DNA from 4 places in the Pseudoalteromonas sp. SM9913 genome. Region 1 is predicted to be linked to each of the others. Evidence: predicted binding sites of a transcription regulator. Region 1 holds the regulator's gene; each other region holds the start of a gene.
What was found. Region 1 encodes sigma-54, which starts transcription at its own class of promoters, with help from an activator protein. Its sites were predicted from a motif close to GTTGGCACGNNNNTNGNNT; they were not measured.
Positions count from the first base shown of each region.

Region 1 (4,218 bases):
GACCAATAACCTATTTAAAATTTTAATTTTTCCCTCACTATTAATTGCTTTTAACAGTAATGGCGCTGAACCTGCTGAAGCCCCCGCTGCTAATCAAATTTCAATTAGTGCAGATAAGCAAGAAGGTCAATTAAAAGAAAACGTAGGCATTTTTGAGAAAAATGTTGAAATTATTCATGGTAATCGCCGTATCACAGCTGACCGTTTAGAAGTGCATAAACGCGATGAGCTAGGCGATAACAAACAGTTATTAATTGCCACAGGCAGCCCTGCATATTTTGAAGAAACCCAAGCTGATGGCACCATAATGAGCGCCAGTGCTAATGAAGTGCGTTACGATGTGTCGCTGCGTTTTTTAACCTTAATCGGCGATGCAAGCATTGCTCAAGCAGGTCAACAAATAACAGCTAAAAGTATCACTTACGATATCGAGCAGCAGTTAATTAGCGCAGAAAAAGACGAAAACTCAACAGACCGTGTACACACTATTTTAGTGCCTGTTGAAAATAAAAAAGAAGATGATAAAGGCCAACCATGAGCACATTAAAAGCAGAGCTATTAGCTAAAAGCTATAAAGGTCGTGAAGTTGTAAAAAACGTTGGCCTAGAGGTTGAAGCTGGCAGTATTGTGGGGTTACTTGGCCCTAATGGTGCAGGTAAAACCACCACCTTTTATATGATTGTAGGCCTTGTCCCTAGCGATAAAGGCAAAATATCAATTGATGATAAAGATATTACTTTATTACCGATGCACAGCCGAGCGCGTTTAGGGATTGGTTATTTACCGCAAGAGTCGTCTATTTTTAGAAAGCTGACTGTTTATCAAAACTTAATGGCTATCTTAGAAACACGTAAAGAATTAAATAAACAACAACGCGAAGATACCTTAAATAATTTACTTGATGAATTTAGCATTCAGCATATCCGCGATAGTCAAGGTATGGCTTTATCAGGTGGTGAACGTCGCCGCGTTGAAATTGCTCGCGCGTTAGCAGCAAACCCTAAATTTATCCTTTTAGACGAACCCTTTGCGGGGGTTGATCCTATCTCAGTATTAGATATTAAAAAGATTATAGAGCATCTTAAAAACCGAGGAATTGGCGTACTTATCACAGATCACAACGTACGCGAAACTCTTGATGTTTGTGAAAAAGCCTACATAGTTTCTCATGGAGAGTTAATTGCATCAGGCACTCCAGAATATGTATTAAACGATAAAACAGTACGCGATGTTTATTTAGGCGAGCAGTTCAAGCTCTAATATGTGTGTTATTCCACTAAGCATCTGCTAAGATTAATCATACTTAGGTCTGTTGACCTTTCAAGGTTGAATTTGCAGCAGTCTGTTTGGTATTTAGGCAAGCCAGAGCCTATGTGGTGTGGTATTCCCCATAAATAGGCGATAACGCAGCATCAATGCCAAACAGGCGCTGCCCTTCGGGTTCTGCCTAGGGACGATTTACTCTTTGTTGCTCGGTTTTGACTTAGCCCACTAGGTTACAAACCTCGCGCCGCAATTAAACCGCCCCTAGTTTGAACAAATTTTAATCCGTAAAGGTCAACAGACCGTAATTTAAAAGGATTGTTAGAGATACATGAGGCAATCATTACAGCTGCGCATGGGCCAGCAACTTACAATGACTCCACAGTTGCAACAAGCAATTCGCTTATTGCAACTCAGTACATTGGATCTCCAGCAAGAAATTCAAGAAGCGCTCGATAGCAACCCCTTGCTTGAAGTTGAAGAACACGATTACAGCGAAGACACTGCAGGTAAAAACGAACAAAAAGCCGATAACGATGACATAACGCTAAGTGCCTCAGCTGACGATAAACCTAGCGAGTATGAGCAAGATAGCGGCGAAGCAATGACCAAAGACACTATTAGCGATGATATGGCTATGGATGTTACTTGGGATGAATATATGAGCGCTGCGCCTGCCTCTTCATCGGGCCCAATGCCAGAAGATGAATCTATTTATCAAGGCTCTTCGACTGAAACGCTGCATGAGTATTTAATGTGGCAACTTCAACTGACGCCGTTTAGTCCTACCGATGAAGCGATAGCTATTGCAATTGTAGAAGCTGTAGACGACTCAGGGATTCTAACCCTTAGCTGTGAAGAAATATTAGAAAGCTTTAACCAAGAAAACGACGGCGAAGATGAAGTTGAACTTGACGAAATAGAAGCGGTACTAAAGCGTATTCAACTATTTGATCCAGTGGGAATAGCCGCGCGTAGTTTACAAGAGTGCTTGTGTATTCAGCTAAATCAATTTGATAAAGACACACCTTTTTTAAACGAAACAAAAATGATCTTAACCGATCATATTGATTTACTTGCTGCACGTGACTATCGCACGTTAATGAAAAAAACAAAGCTTAAAGAAGATGAGCTTAAAGAAATCATGACGTTGATTCATACGCTCAGCCCAAAACCGGCAGACACTATTGTCAGAGAAGAGTCTGAATACGTTATTCCTGATGTGTCGGTTAAAAAAGTTAAAGGTCGTTGGGTAGTTGAATTAAACCCAGATAGCATGCCTAAGATCAGAGTAAATAGCCAATATGCAGCTATGTCGCGTACGGTTAAATCAAGTGGTGATAGCCAGTTTATTCGCTCGCACTTACAAGAGGCTAAATGGTTTATAAAAAGCTTAGAAAGTAGAAATGACACGCTACTTAAAGTAACCAACTGTATTGTGCAGCAGCAACAGGCCTTTTTTGAACACGGTCCTGAGGCTATGAAGCCTATGGTGCTTAACGATGTGGCTGAAATGGTGGAAATGCATGAGTCGACTATATCGCGTGTTACTACGCAAAAATACATGCATACACCACGTGGCATTTTTGAGCTTAAATATTTCTTTTCAAGCCATGTAAGTACTGAAAATGGTGGCGAATGTTCATCAACAGCAATACGTGCATTAATTAAAAAATTAATCGCTGCAGAAAACTCAGCTAAACCATTGAGTGATAGTAAAATTGCAGATATATTGGCAGAGCAAGGAATTAAAGTAGCGAGGAGAACCATTGCAAAATATCGCGAATCTCTAGCTATTCCCCCGTCTAATCAACGTAAAAGTTTGATTTAAGGCGTACAACAAAGAGGAAAATGTTTATGCAACTGAATTTAACTGGTCGCCATGTAGATATTACCGACTCGCTTAGAGACTACGTAAATAGTAAATTTTCGAAGTTACAGAGGCACACTGATCACATAACGAATGTGCACGTTATTCTCGATGTAGAAAAACTAAACCAAAAAGCTGAAGCAACCGTTCATGTTAGTGGCGCTGAGATTTTTGCCTCTACTGAGCATCAAGATATGTATGCCGCTATAGACTCGCTCATTGACAAGCTAGATCGTCAAGTAATTAAACACAAAGAGAAACTTGCTCGACACTAACACTATGAAACTAAGCTCACTTATCTGTCAGGACTGCAGTAAAGCTGCGGTCCTTTTTAATAGTAAAAAAAGAATTTTAGAATTTATCAGTGAATTGGCTCACAATAAGCTGCCCTATTTAACACAACAAGATATTCTTAATGCATTAACTGCAAGAGAAAAGCTAGGAAGTACAGGCATTGGTCGAGGCATTGCTATTCCACATGGTCGCATGAGTGGTGCTCAAGAGCCCCTAGCTTTGATTTTAGTGAGCGAAACAGCTATTAATTTTGATGCGATTGATAACCGACCGGTTGACATTTTTGTCGCGTTAATTGTTCCCGATGGCGATAATCAGCAGCATTTGAAGACGCTAGCCACGATTGCTGATAAGCTCAATGATAAAGAATTTTGTAAACAGTTACGCGCCGCCAAATCGGATAGCGAACTGTATCAGGTTATCGTCAGTCAATCGTAGTAATAAAGAAAGGTGATAAATGGAATTAATAATTATAAGCGGTCGTTCAGGGTCAGGTAAATCTGTGGCGTTACGCGTTGTGGAAGACTTAGGTTATTATTGTGTAGACAATATTCCTCTTAATTTATTACCATCATTAGTGCGCAGTGTTTCCGACAGTTATAATAAAATTGCCGTGAGTGTTGATGTACGTAACCTACCTAAAGAGCAACAGCAGTTTAATGAAATCATTGAATATTTACCTGGTTTTACTAAACCAACGGTATTTTATTTAGACAGTGACGATCAAACATTAATAAAACGTTTTTCAGAAACGCGACGTCTCCACCCTTTATCTATTGATTCTTTGCCGC
Region 1 covers NC_014803.1:429,702-433,919, reverse strand. The annotation lists gene lptA (lipopolysaccharide transport periplasmic protein LptA) at 1-538, shown strand, start outside; gene lptC (LPS export ABC transporter periplasmic protein LptC) at 1-9, shown strand, start outside; gene lptB (LPS export ABC transporter ATP-binding protein) at 535-1,260, shown strand; gene PSM_RS01995 (RNA polymerase factor sigma-54) at 1,595-3,094, shown strand; gene hpf (ribosome hibernation promoting factor) at 3,121-3,408, shown strand; gene ptsN (PTS IIA-like nitrogen regulatory protein PtsN) at 3,413-3,865, shown strand; gene rapZ (RNase adapter RapZ) at 3,885-4,218, shown strand, end outside.

Region 2 (4,218 bases), 1.2 Mb from region 1:
GGCACGCTCAAGGTATTTTTGACTCAGTTCACTTTGCTGCAAGCTTTGTAAGTTCTCAAGTGATGAACGTACAACCGCAACCGGCGTGCGCAGCTCATGAGATAAGCGCGACGACATATTTTCTAAATAATCGGTATAGCCACCAAGTCGGCTCACTATATTTGAAAAGCTACGCGATAAATCGCCAATTTCGTCATTGGCATCGCTGTAATTTATATAGCCTGTTACCCGCCCTTGTGCATCAATGGCTTGCTCTGCTGTATCGCGTAGTCGCCTAATACGACTTGATATACGTGAGGCAAAAAAGAACAAAGTGACTGTGCCAATTAACATGACCGCTAAAATCACATTAAATAGTTTTTCCAGCGATTTATTACGCAGTGTGCGCACGCCATTAGTGGTTTCTTCGGCTATAACTGCGCCAATAACCTTATCCTCAATCCAAATAGGATACGCGGCCGATAATATCACCGCTTTGTTATCGGGGGTGAGTCGCCAAGACGAGGCCGGTTGACCTTTCAGTGCTTTGGCTAAATGAGCGCCTTGCATTGAAGCGACATCGTGTAAGGTATCTATAAATTCATCTTCAGGACGCGTTAAAATTTTATAATACAAAGGATGCAAATAGGTTTGTTCAAAGCGTTGCCATGCGGTTTTTGGCGCTTGATTTTTTAGCCCATCAGCCCATACGCCATCGGCATTTTGAATACTGCCCGATTGCGCTAAAACACGGTGATGATTATCGACCACCCAAATGCGACTGCCGCTGTGGCCCATGCCTTTTAATATACGGTTTATCTCAGGGGAGGGCACCAGTACTGAGCCTAAATCATTTGGGTTATTTAAGTTGGATGTAGACATGATATTAGGTGTTTGGTTTGGTTGTTTACTATCAACATCGGCAATGGCAAACCCCAGTTTATTGCCAAGCATACTCAAAGGAAAGCGCAGCTCAAGGTTGTAACCTGTTTCAGTTTGTTTAAAAAAGCCCTGAATTTTAGTAAAAGGCATTTTACTGTTGGCATCAAATGCGTTGACCCAGCCATCTTGGCGCGGAGCAATAATATAAGTATTAAATTGTCCATCAGGGTTTTTTAGACCAATTTTTACATAGTCATTATTGGTAATGCTGAGGCTGTTTTTAGCACGGTAAATTACAGTGTCATCTGTGACTTTAAATAAAGCATATAAGTAATTATCAAACTTACCCACCATGTGCTCAAATGATAAGTCGCTCAGTTGATGGTTATCATTGGCTGTTTGTAAGTAGCGTTTATCATAAAGCCAAAACAGCGATTGATAAGCGTCCCAGTCGTTGAGTTTGCCATCGAGCTGAATCGGGCTTTTTAAATTATAAGCATAGAGATCGCGACCTTTTACAACTTGATCTAAAAAGTTGGTTTGTTCGTCAAATAAAGCGGGGCGTTCATGCAGGGCCGTGGCCAGTGCGCGTGTAGTGCCTACCAACGTTTTTTCTTGGCCTTGGCGTAAAAACTTTTCCATTTCCCATACATATTCGTAGCCTAACCATGGCAACAAAAACAAAAAGCACGAAAGTAGGATAAATTTACTGCGTAGGCCAAATCTCAGCATGTGGGTTGCTCCCACCTATAGCCCATGCCATACACGGTATCTATACAGTCAAACTGGCTATCGAGTGCTATAAACTTTTTACGAATACGTTTTACATGCGAGGTAATGGTGCTGTCGTCTACATAAATTTTAGCATCACTCATTAACTCATTACGGCTTTTAACGTGCCCTGGTCGCTGGGCGAGTGAATGCAGCATCCAAAATTCAGTCACGGTTAAATCAACTAACTGGTGTTGCCAAAGCACCTGCATGCGTTGCGTATCGAGCGTTAGTTGGCCGCGTGTTATCAGTGCGTTAGCATCGGCGGGTTGCTCTAATGCTTCCATACGGCGAAATAGCGCGCCAATACGCGCAGCTAAATGGGCTAAGCTAATATCTTTGGTTAAGTAGTCGTCGGCGCCCATGCGCAGGCCACATACGGTGTCTATTTCGCTGTCGCGAGCAGTTAAAAAAATAATTGGTAAGGTTTTAGACAGTGAACGCAGTGTTTGGCACAGTAAAAAGCCGCCATCTATTTCATGGCCTAAACCAATATCAACAATGGCTAAATCGGGAAGCGCTTCTTTAAAGGCCGCTTCTGCTTGAGGGCGGTTTTCATAACCACTCACCTGATAGCCTTGAGCGCTCAGCATTTCTATGTAGTTTTCGCGGATTGCGGTTTCATCTTCAATGATGGCTATTTTCTTCATTTTTATTAATTACTCATATTGACTTAGGCGCACTATAGCGAAGTTTTTGCGCTAAGTACGGTTAAAAACACAATTGCCATTTTTTTGCCACAATTGCTCAGCAGTTTGCCATTTTTGATCCCCTTTGTTGCCACTTCATGATGTTTTAATACAACTATTGAAATTACAGATACAACGCAAGTGCCAACCAATTGCTTGCCAACCCATTACCAATAGTAAGGAATAAATCATGAAGAAAACATTAATCGCACTCACACTTGTTAGCACTTTTTGTACGCCAGTATTTGCTGCGGATACCCCATCAAAAGAAGCAAAAAAGGAAACCATAGTTGGTCTAAGCACAGGTGCCATTATCGGTGGCGTTGTTGGTGGGCCTATTGGCGCGTTTGTAGGTGCATTTGCTGGTGGCTTAATTGGCGATGCCAAGGTGGCTGAGCAAACTATTGCCGAGCAGCAACAAGCTTTAACAGTTATGGCAGAGAAAACCAACGACTACCAACATGTTCTTAATCATAACAGCCACTTAGAAGCGCAACTTGAGCTACTGGCTCAGCAAAATGAGCAACTAACGCAATCACAGCTTAATAATTTATTGGCGATGACAGTGCAATTTAAAACAGGCTCTAGCGATATTGCTCCTCATTTTGCCAAGCAGCTTGATCAATTAGTTGCGTTATTAAAAAGCCAACCGCAACTCGCTCTTGATTTGAGTGGCTTTGCCGATCAGCGTGGTGAAGAGCAAGCAAACTTATTACTTTCAAAAGCCAGAGTAAACGCCGTACAAAGTTACTTAATTAAACAGGGGGTTAGCCATACACGTTTAAGCGCACAAGCATTTGGCGAGCAGCAAAGCATAGCAAACAGTAACACCCTTGAAGATAACTTTTTTGATAGACGCGTTACCCTGACCACCCGTGCGCTAAATCAAACGACTGACCAAACAGCAAGCAATTAACAGCGTGCGTTCGAGGGAGTGATTTATGTTGAGTAAACCCACCAAAGTGCTTACCAAGGTAAGCCTTTTTATTTTTATTATTATCGTGCTTTTGGCCAGCTTTAAAAGCCATGCGCAGTCGCCAAAACTATCCTTGTTTGATAGCCAAGGAGTGGCGGTTAATCCTGGGGTGATTTTAAAAAGCGATGCAAAAATGACCCTAACAGGACTAATTAATCATGTTGTAGTAACGCAGCACTACATAAATGAAAATCCTTTTGCAGTAAATGCACGTTATGTTTTTCCTTTACCCGATGAAAGTGCCGTGCAAGCAATGACCATGCGTATTGGTGAGCGAGTGATTCACGGTAAAATAGCAAAAAAACACCAAGCAGAAAAACAGTATCAAACTGCCAAGCAAGCAGGGAAGCAGGCCTCTTTGGTTCGTCAGCAGCGTGCAAATATGTTTATTACAAATGTGGCGAATATAGGGCCTGGTGAAGAGATTGTTATAACGCTTGAATATCAAGAGATTATTGATTACCAGCATGGAACCTTTGCGATTCATTTTCCAACCACAATAACGCCACGGTATCATGCAACAACAGGGAAACTGAACGAAGAGCAAGATAAGCGTACGGTAAAAAGTGATCATACATCTTCGTTTACTCCACAAGGATGGTTAAGCCCTATTTATACAAAGCAAACCAATGAGGCGGCTAATGCCAGCGATTTAAGCTTAACAATTAACATGGATATAGGCTTAGAATTGGTTGATATAAACGCTAAGTACCATCAGGTAAATATTGAAAACTCTGCGTTTGGGCAATACAGCATTGTGCTAAAACCACAGCAAGCAATAAATAAAGACTTTGTACTGGAGTTTAAGCCACTACAAAAAGCGCAAGCTCAAGCCGCACTTTTTACTCAGCAAGCAAAAAATGGTGAGCAGTTTGCGTTAGCGATGTTGATGCCGCCAAGCGATCAGTTTACCCAGTCTGA
Region 2 covers NC_014803.1:2,591,845-2,596,062, reverse strand. The annotation lists gene pdsS (proteobacterial dedicated sortase system histidine kinase) at 1-1,593, opposite strand, end outside; gene pdsR (proteobacterial dedicated sortase system response regulator) at 1,587-2,282, opposite strand; gene pdsO (sortase-associated OmpA-like protein PdsO) at 2,512-3,237, shown strand; gene PSM_RS11885 (marine proteobacterial sortase target protein) at 3,263-4,218, shown strand, end outside.
Region 2: pdsR (proteobacterial dedicated sortase system response regulator) is a predicted target of sigma-54. The motif match lies at 2,467-2,485, and genes of this name have one in related genera.

Region 3 (4,218 bases), 410 kb from region 1:
GCTTATGACAGAGATGCTTCAACGGCTCAAGATTGGGCATCTTCTCAAACCGATGCACTTAATGCGTTTATTCGCCTTGAGCATTACTTTAATGCTAACTGGCAGCTAACCGCTAATTATGTCTATGGTGATAACGACCTAAACTATGATGTGTTTTGGGTAAAAGGAGAGCCCGATCCTATAAACAACACTGGAATGATGCCAGGTTCTATAAACTATATTGATGCAAACAGAACGCAGGATACCTATGAGGTCGAACTCAATGGTCGGTTTAATTGGCTGGGCCAAAGTCACCAACTGCTATTTGGTTATAATACCCAAGAGCAACAGTTTTCGACCCCTTATTATGCTAGCCAACAAAGTGACTATGTTATCGGCGATTTCACTGACTCTAGTTATAGCATTGCAAAACCAACTTGGCAGTCAGAAGCCGCTTACGGCTCTTATGGCACAACTAAACAAGATGCGCTTTATGTTGCTGCACAACTAAATATAACCAATGCCTTGTCTTTAATTGTTGGAAGCCGGTTAAATCAATGGCAAACCAAACACGATAATTTTGGTCGCATGCATGATTACAAAATAAGTGATGAACTAACTAATTATTTTGGAGCAACTTATGAACTAACACAGAGTTGGGCTTTGTATGCTAATTACACTGATATTTTTACACCACAAAGTCGAGTTGATAAAAATGGCAATTATTTAAGCCCTATTGAAGGTAAGAATTATGAACTTGGCATAAAAGCTTCTGTACTTGATGAACGTTTAGACATATCCCTTTCTGGATTTAAAATTTATCAAGATAATGTGGGCGAGTACACGGGCGATACCATTGCAGAAACACTTCAGGCCATCTACAAGCCCATTAACGGCACATTAACTCAAGGCTACGAGCTAGAAATCAACGGAAAATTAACCGATAACTGGAACGCTTATTTTGGCTATACCCATAGTAAAGGCGAAAAACCGGATAATACGGTATTAAATACCACCAACCCAAACGATCAATTTAAACTTTTTACTAGCTATCAACTCTCAGGTGCATTAGACAATCTAAAATTGGGTGGAGGCTATCGCTGGCAAAGCAACAGCTATGACGAAGTTAAAAACCCTGTTTATGGCGCTGTTGAGGTAAACCAGCCTAGCTATGGTATTGCAAGCCTAATGGCAAATTATCAAATGAATGAGCAGTTATCTGTTAGTCTAAATATCGATAACTTATTTGATAAGCATTATTACAGTCAAATTGGGTTCTATAACCAATATCGTTATGGTAAGCCAAGAAGCTTCTCTCTCCAACTTAAATATAGCCTCTAACAAGCACAAAAAAGCCGCTGACTATTAAGCGGCTTTAGTGGAGTATGATGGGTTAATACTTATTGTACTCTTGCAAACTCTTCTTTAGAAAGTTCACCATTTCCGTCGGTATCTAAATCATCAAAAATGTTCATTAGTTGTTTATTAGCGGCGGCTTCCTGCTGGCTAATTACACCATCGCCATTACTATCAAAAGAGGCAAAATCTACCGCTGCATAAGCTGCTGATGATGACGCTAATACTAAAATCGCAAGTGTTGTGTTTATTGCTTTCATAATAAGTCTCCTATAAGAGAGAAATCCTTTTCTGAGATCCCTGTGCAATGAAAAAAGTCAAAAATTAAAAGTTTGCAAACTCAGCTTTAGAAAGCTCACCATTACCGTCAGTATCCAGCTCAGTAAATGCGGCTGTTAAATCAGCGTTTACAGCGGCTTCGCTTTGACTAATAGCACCGTTACCATCAGTATCAAGCATGTCAAAGTCGCTTGCTGCAAAAGCAGCTGATGAAGAAGCTAGCGCGATAAGTGCAAATGTTTTATGTAATGTTTTCATAATTTAATCCTTCAAAATGTAATGCAATGGTCTATCAAAAAATTGTGTCTGGCTATCACGGTCCTTGTTATTCTCTTTCATAGGCTTCCTTGCCTATTTAGGTTGTCTTTGGCAACTCAGAATATACTTAGCCTTGCCTTATGCTTTCGAAAATTCTTCTTTTGATAGCTCACCGTTTTGGTCAGTATCAAGCTCTGAGAACATGCTCATTAATTTTGCATCAACCGATGCTTCGCTTTGGCTAATAGCACCGTTGCCATCGGTATCTAGTGTGTCGAAGTCGCTCGCTGCAAAGGCTGCTGACGAAGAAGCAAGAGCGATAAGTGCAAATGTTTTGTGTAATGTTTTCATAATGAGTATTCCTTAAAATCGTTTAAATAATGAGGGAGCTTTTAACTCCCAAAACTTTAATAGCTTAGGGTTATGCTTTAGAGAACTCTTGTTTTGATAACTCACCGTTTTGGTCAGTATCAAGCTCTGAAAACATGCTCATTAATTTTGCATCAACCGATGCTTCGCTTTGACTGATTGCGCCGTTGCCGTCAACGTCTAGCGTGTCAAAGTCGCTTGCTGCAAAAGCGGCTGATGAAGAAGCCAATGCGATAAGTGCTAAAGTTTTATTAATGCTTTTCATAATCTATCTTCCTTCAAAGTTTATGTTTTATGCGATTAAGTGTTTTACTTTAAATCACGTTTCGTTCAATACAGCCTGACTATTACAACTTCGATGCCAAAAATATAAAAACCATAATTTTCAATACATTAACCAGCAACTAGCTGAAAATGGCGCTATTTAACTCGTTATTTTGTTGCTTTTTAGCAACAGTAGATAAGGCAATAAAATTAAAACAATAAAAATCAAAGAGTTGAGTTTAGGGAAAACCCCACACAGTCGGTGAGCAACCGCTAAAAAAGAGGATTAAATAAACAAAAAGGAAGGTGAGTTGAGTTTAATTTTGTTATAAACAAAAAAATTAGAATAAAAAACATATTTAACTAATTGTTTTTAATGAATTTATAAAATAAATTTGAAATGGCTTTTAAAAATAACAACAACACATGGCTATTTGTTGCAAAAGAGCGAAAATGTTAGAGCTTGTTGATATTTTAGAATTGTAAAATGTTTAGCGTCGAAAGATAACTGGTCTTATACAATTTCAACTTCAAGTGCATTAGGGTCAATGAAGTGATCCCCCATCAGGGCTTTCATTTGCTCTTCACTGGCAAATAATCGAATTCCGCAATATATGCCCTTAGCATGTTTTTTCACACTGCATATTTGCCCTTCGTGCTTTGTATCTTCATCAAACACTACGATGCAACGCATATCTTTAATGTCGTCGATTTCTTGGGTTGTTTTAATATCAAACATAACACCCGTTAACGAAATATCTTTTATAACACCTTCAAAGGAAGGGCGATCATCCGATAATTTTAACTTGGCTGGAAACAGCGTCGGTATACGCGCTTGCGAGCGCAGTTCAAATAGCTGTACTTGTGAAGGATAGTCGATAAACAATAACTTAGCCGGGTGAGATGCTACAGACATAAGCTGCTGACGAAACGCTAAAACATGCCCACCACTGCCCTCTATAAGCGCTCTTACCACCACCATCACACCATCGCGTAAATAATCACTTGCCATGGGGAGCCGTTTTGCATTGGGGTAATTTAAAACAATAAACTTATTTTCTAATAAGCCTATAAACTCTGTTTTTACGCGTCGGCTACTCGTGGGGGTGAGGATTTCTAAATCAACTATGCCACCCGTGACGATTTGGTTTAACTTTTCCAAATTGGTTTTTCGCATATTTCCTTCCTGATATTTATAACGTTATCCACGCCAAAATGTTGGGGTAAATAGCACAAGTAAGGTAAATATCTCTAAACGACCAAATACCATTGCCACGGTTAATATCCATTTTGCAGTATCGGTAATAGCGCCATAATGAGAAGCAACATCTCCTAAACCAGGCCCAAGGTTATTTAAACACGCTGCCGTTGCTGAGAATGCCGTTATATTGTCTAACCCGGTGCCCATTAACGCTAACATAATAATAATAAAGACTAGTGCATAAGCCGAGAAAAACCCCCATACCGCTTCAACTACTTTATCTGGTAGCGCCTTTCGTCCTAACTTTATAGAGTATATAGCTCGAGGATGCACTAAGCGGTTTAGCTCTCGCACCCCTTGTAGATAAAGTAAAAACACGCGCACTACTTTCATACCGCCGCCAGTTGAACCAGCACAGCCACCAATAAAACTAGAGAATATTAATAAAATAGGTAAAAACAAAGGCCAAGCAGAAAAGTTATCTGTGGCAAATCCTGCGGTGCTGCTTATAG
Region 3 covers NC_014803.1:20,890-25,107, reverse strand. The annotation lists gene PSM_RS00105 (TonB-dependent siderophore receptor) at 1-1,320, shown strand, start outside; gene PSM_RS00100 (EF-hand domain-containing protein) at 1,380-1,595, opposite strand; gene PSM_RS00095 (EF-hand domain-containing protein) at 1,660-1,872, opposite strand; gene PSM_RS00090 (EF-hand domain-containing protein) at 2,011-2,223, opposite strand; gene PSM_RS00085 (EF-hand domain-containing protein) at 2,294-2,506, opposite strand; gene PSM_RS00080 (flagellar brake domain-containing protein) at 3,020-3,682, opposite strand; gene PSM_RS00075 (TrkH family potassium uptake protein) at 3,707-4,218, opposite strand, start outside.
Region 3: PSM_RS00085 (EF-hand domain-containing protein) is a predicted target of sigma-54. The motif match lies at 2,589-2,607, and genes of this name have one in related genera.

Region 4 (4,218 bases), 460 kb from region 1:
GTACACTTCGTTTAAATAGGCTTCGAGAATCTGATCTTTTGAGTAACGGTAATCAAGAATAAGCGCAATAAAGGCTTCATTAATTTTACGTACTAACGAACGCTCACGGGTAAGGTAAATATTTTTAGCCAGCTGCTGGGTTAATGTACTCCCCCCTTGCACGGTGCGGCCTGCGCGAATATTGGTATACAAAGCGCGTAAAATTGAAAATACCGATACACCGTGATGATCATAAAAATCGCGGTCTTCAACTACTAATAAGGTATTTTTAAGCATGTCAGGAAATTTATCTAATGGTACAAACTCTCTATCTTGTTTTGAGTCATTACCAATACGGGCTATTTGTACAGGCTCTAATCTGGCAGTGTTTAAACGACGTCCAAACTTATCTTTAATACTGGCTACCTTCTCTCCAGAGAAGCGCAATTCAATAACATGAGCGCTCTCTAAACCATCATAAAATTCAAAGTCACGGCGAAAAATCTTAATACTATTGGCTGTTTTAATATACTGCCCAGTCCGACTTAAGCGATTAACTGGCGTGTAGTTTAAGCGCTTAAGCTCCCATAAAACCTCTTGCTCTGATAAAAACTGGCCTGGAAAAAAAGTCATTGAGCGGGCATATACTTGTGCCGGAAGTTGCCATTTATTGCCTTCAAACTGGCGAGTTATTTTTGCATCAAGGTAAATAAAATAAAGTGCAATGGCGATAAAAGTCGCCAGACTCAGTTTCCAAAAAATAGAAAACAACGTTTTAAAAAGTGGCCGTTTTGCGGTGCTTGAAGTTTTTTTGGTCGCACTTTTTCGCGCCGATGATTTCGTTGACTTAGTAGCGCGCTTAGTCGAGGGTTTACTGGTCGATGTTTTCTTTTTTTCAGCCATTTAAGTGTAATATATTCCGAAGGTTAATTTAACGCGAGGAGCTTATCACATTACCTTAGCACCTGAAAAATTAACCTCCCCTGAAATCAAAAAAGCCCTAACAGAGTAGGGCTTTGATTGAACACACAATACTTTTAATTAATTACTTCTAACTGATACAAACTCTGGATAAGCATCAATACCACAATCGTGTTGATCCATACCGTTTAACTCTTCTTCTTCGGTAACACGAATACCCATAGTTTGCTTGAGGATTGCCCATACAATGAATGAAGCAATAAACACAAAACTAATAATACATAGTAGGCCAATCAACTGATTAACAATGCTGGCCTCAGCATTAGTAACCGGTACTAGCACGATACCTAGGATGCCACACACACCATGAACAGAAATAGCACCCACGGGATCATCTATCTTCGCTTTGTCCAGTGCGACAATACTAAGTATCACTAATGAGCCACCTAGTAAGCCAAATAAACACGCCATTAGTGGTGATGGTGATAATGGGTCTGCAGTAATAACCACTAAGCCTGCAAGTGCACCATTAAGTACCATGGTTAAATCGGCTTTGCCCCATAAAAGTTTACATAAGAACAAGGCTGAAATTGCCCCCATAGCTGCAGCAGCATTGGTATTAAGTAATATTTGACCTACCGCAGTTGCGTTTTCTTTATCCGAAATTAATAACTGTGATCCACCGTTAAAGCCAAACCAACCCATCCATAAAATAAACGTACCCAATGTAGCAAGTGGCAAGTTTGAACCTGGAATTGGGTAAATTTCACCATTTTTACCATATTTACCTTTACGTGCACCCAGTAGTATTACACCCGCAAGCGCTGCAGCCGCACCCGTTGCATGGACAATTGCAGAGCCTGCAAAATCAACAAAGCCTAATTCAGATAAGAAGCCGCCACCCCATGTCCAGTAACCTTCAATTGGGTAAATTAATCCTGTAAGTACTACTGTAAACACTAAGAAAGCCCATAACTTCATTCGCTCTGCTACGGCGCCAGATACAATAGACATGGCCGTTGCAACAAACACTACTTGGAAGAAAAAGTCAGACTCTAATGAATGATTAGCATCTGCCGCTTGGCTACCTATTAGCCCACCAAACGAAGGAATAACGCCGCCTTCAACATTATCTACGTACATAATGTTGTAGCCTATCAACAAAAACATAGTACACGCGATAGAATAAAGCGCGATATTTTTAGTTAGAATTTCTGTGGTATTTTTAGAGCGAACTAAACCCGCTTCTAACATTGCAAAACCGGCTGCCATCCACATGACTAAGATGCCAGACATTAAAAAGTAAAACGTATCGAGCGAAAACTTCAGCTCTATAATTGTATTTTCCATGTTGCCCCCTTAAATTGCATCATCATCAAGCTCGCCAGTACGAATACGGACGATTTGGTCTAGGTCGTAAACAAAAATTTTGCCGTCACCAATTTTGCCCGTTCCAGCGACTTTGGTAATGGTTTCTACAACGCGTTGGCAATTTTCACTACGAGTAGCAATTTCAAGTTTAATTTTAGGTATAAAGTCAACCTGATATTCAGCACCACGGTATAACTCAGTATGCCCTCTTTGACGTCCAAATCCCTTAACGTCAACCACTGTCATTCCTTCGATGCCTAAATCAGCGAGTGCTTCACGCACATCATCTAGTTTGAATGGCTTTATTATTGCACTGATCATTTTCACAAAGGCCCCCTTAGGACGCTAGCTTGTTATTGTATTTCCTCTATACAATCCAACCTTTGTGCCATTTTTAAATTAATAATAAAAACATAAACTTAAAAAAATAAATAATATATAAAACAAAAAAGCGCACCATTTAGGTGCGCTTTTTTTATGCAAAATACTGCATTGGTGCGATATCAATGAAATACAAAGAAGGCGTTTAAAAAAAGTCTAACTATTAAACAAAGTTTATTCTTAACAGAGGTGGTTACTCGCTAACTCAACGATTATTATCGGCAGCTAGTCTCAATACTTTTGTTTTTTACTCAAATATCGCTATAACTGCAGTACATAAAATAAAAAGGGTCACTTATGAAATTTAGTCGAAGTCTATTTTTACCCATTGCCGCTATTACGCTCACCCTAAGTAGCGCCTCGTTTGCCGATAATCAACGTCGTATTGATATTGACAGTAAAGTGGTTACCCAGCACAAAGCAAAAATAAATAATGAACGATTTTCTTACACAGTAGCAACTGGCACACAACCGGTATGGGATGACAAGGGAGACGCCATCGCAACCCTTCAATACACTTACTACACGCGCGATAAGGTCGATGATAGAACAAAGCGCCCATTACTTATTTCATTCAATGGTGGCCCAGGCTCAGCGTCAGTTTGGATGCATTTAGCATACACCGGCCCACGCGTTTTAAAAATTGACGACGAAGGCTACCCTATTCAACCTTACGGTGTTAAAGATAACCCTTATTCGGTTTTAGACGTAGCCGACATCGTTTACGTAAACCCTGTAAACACGGGTTATTCGCGTGTCGTTGAAGATAAAGATGGTAACCTTCTACCAAAGGATAAACAAAAAGAGTTATTTTTTGGTGTGAATGCCGATATAAAATACCTAGCAGAATGGCTTAATACTTTTGTATCTCGAAATGAACGCTGGCGCTCTCCAAAATTTTTAATTGGTGAAAGCTATGGTACAACGCGTGTATCAGGCTTAGCGCATGAGCTACAAAATAGTCAGTGGATGTACATTAACGGTGTTGTACTCGTTTCACCTACCGATATTGGCATTAAGCGCGATGGCCCTGTAAAAGCTGCTAATCGCCTACCTTACTTTGCAGCTACAGCGTGGTATCACAAAGCACTAAACGCCGATTTACAAGCAAAAGACTTAGACGAGCTATTACCAGAAGTTGAACAGTTTACTGTTGATGAGCTTATTCCAGCGCTTGCAAAAGGCGGGTTTATTGCCCCAGATGAAAAACGTCGTATTATTAAAAAAATGGCCGAATATGCAGGTCTATCTGAAACATTTGTTAGCCAAAATAACTTAGACATCCCGACACAATTTTTTTGGAAAGAGCTATTACGTGAACGCGGAAAAATGGTTGGTCGTCTGGATTCTCGTTATTTAGGAATTGATAAACGCGATGCCGGTGAATCACCAGATTACTGGGCAGAGCTTACATCGTGGCTGCACTCTTTTACCCCTGCAATTAACTACTACCTGCGTGAAGAGCTTAATTACAAAACCGATATCAAATATAACTTATTTGGTAACGTTCACCCATGGGATAGAAGCGGAAACAATACAGGTGAAAACTTGCGTTTAGCTATGGCT
Region 4 covers NC_014803.1:890,204-894,421, reverse strand. The annotation lists gene mrcB (penicillin-binding protein 1B) at 1-882, opposite strand, end outside; gene PSM_RS04110 (ammonium transporter) at 1,021-2,250, opposite strand; gene PSM_RS04105 (P-II family nitrogen regulator) at 2,260-2,598, opposite strand; gene PSM_RS04100 (S10 family peptidase) at 2,950-4,218, shown strand, end outside.
Region 4: PSM_RS04105 (P-II family nitrogen regulator) is a predicted target of sigma-54. The motif match lies at 2,646-2,664, and genes of this name have one in related genera.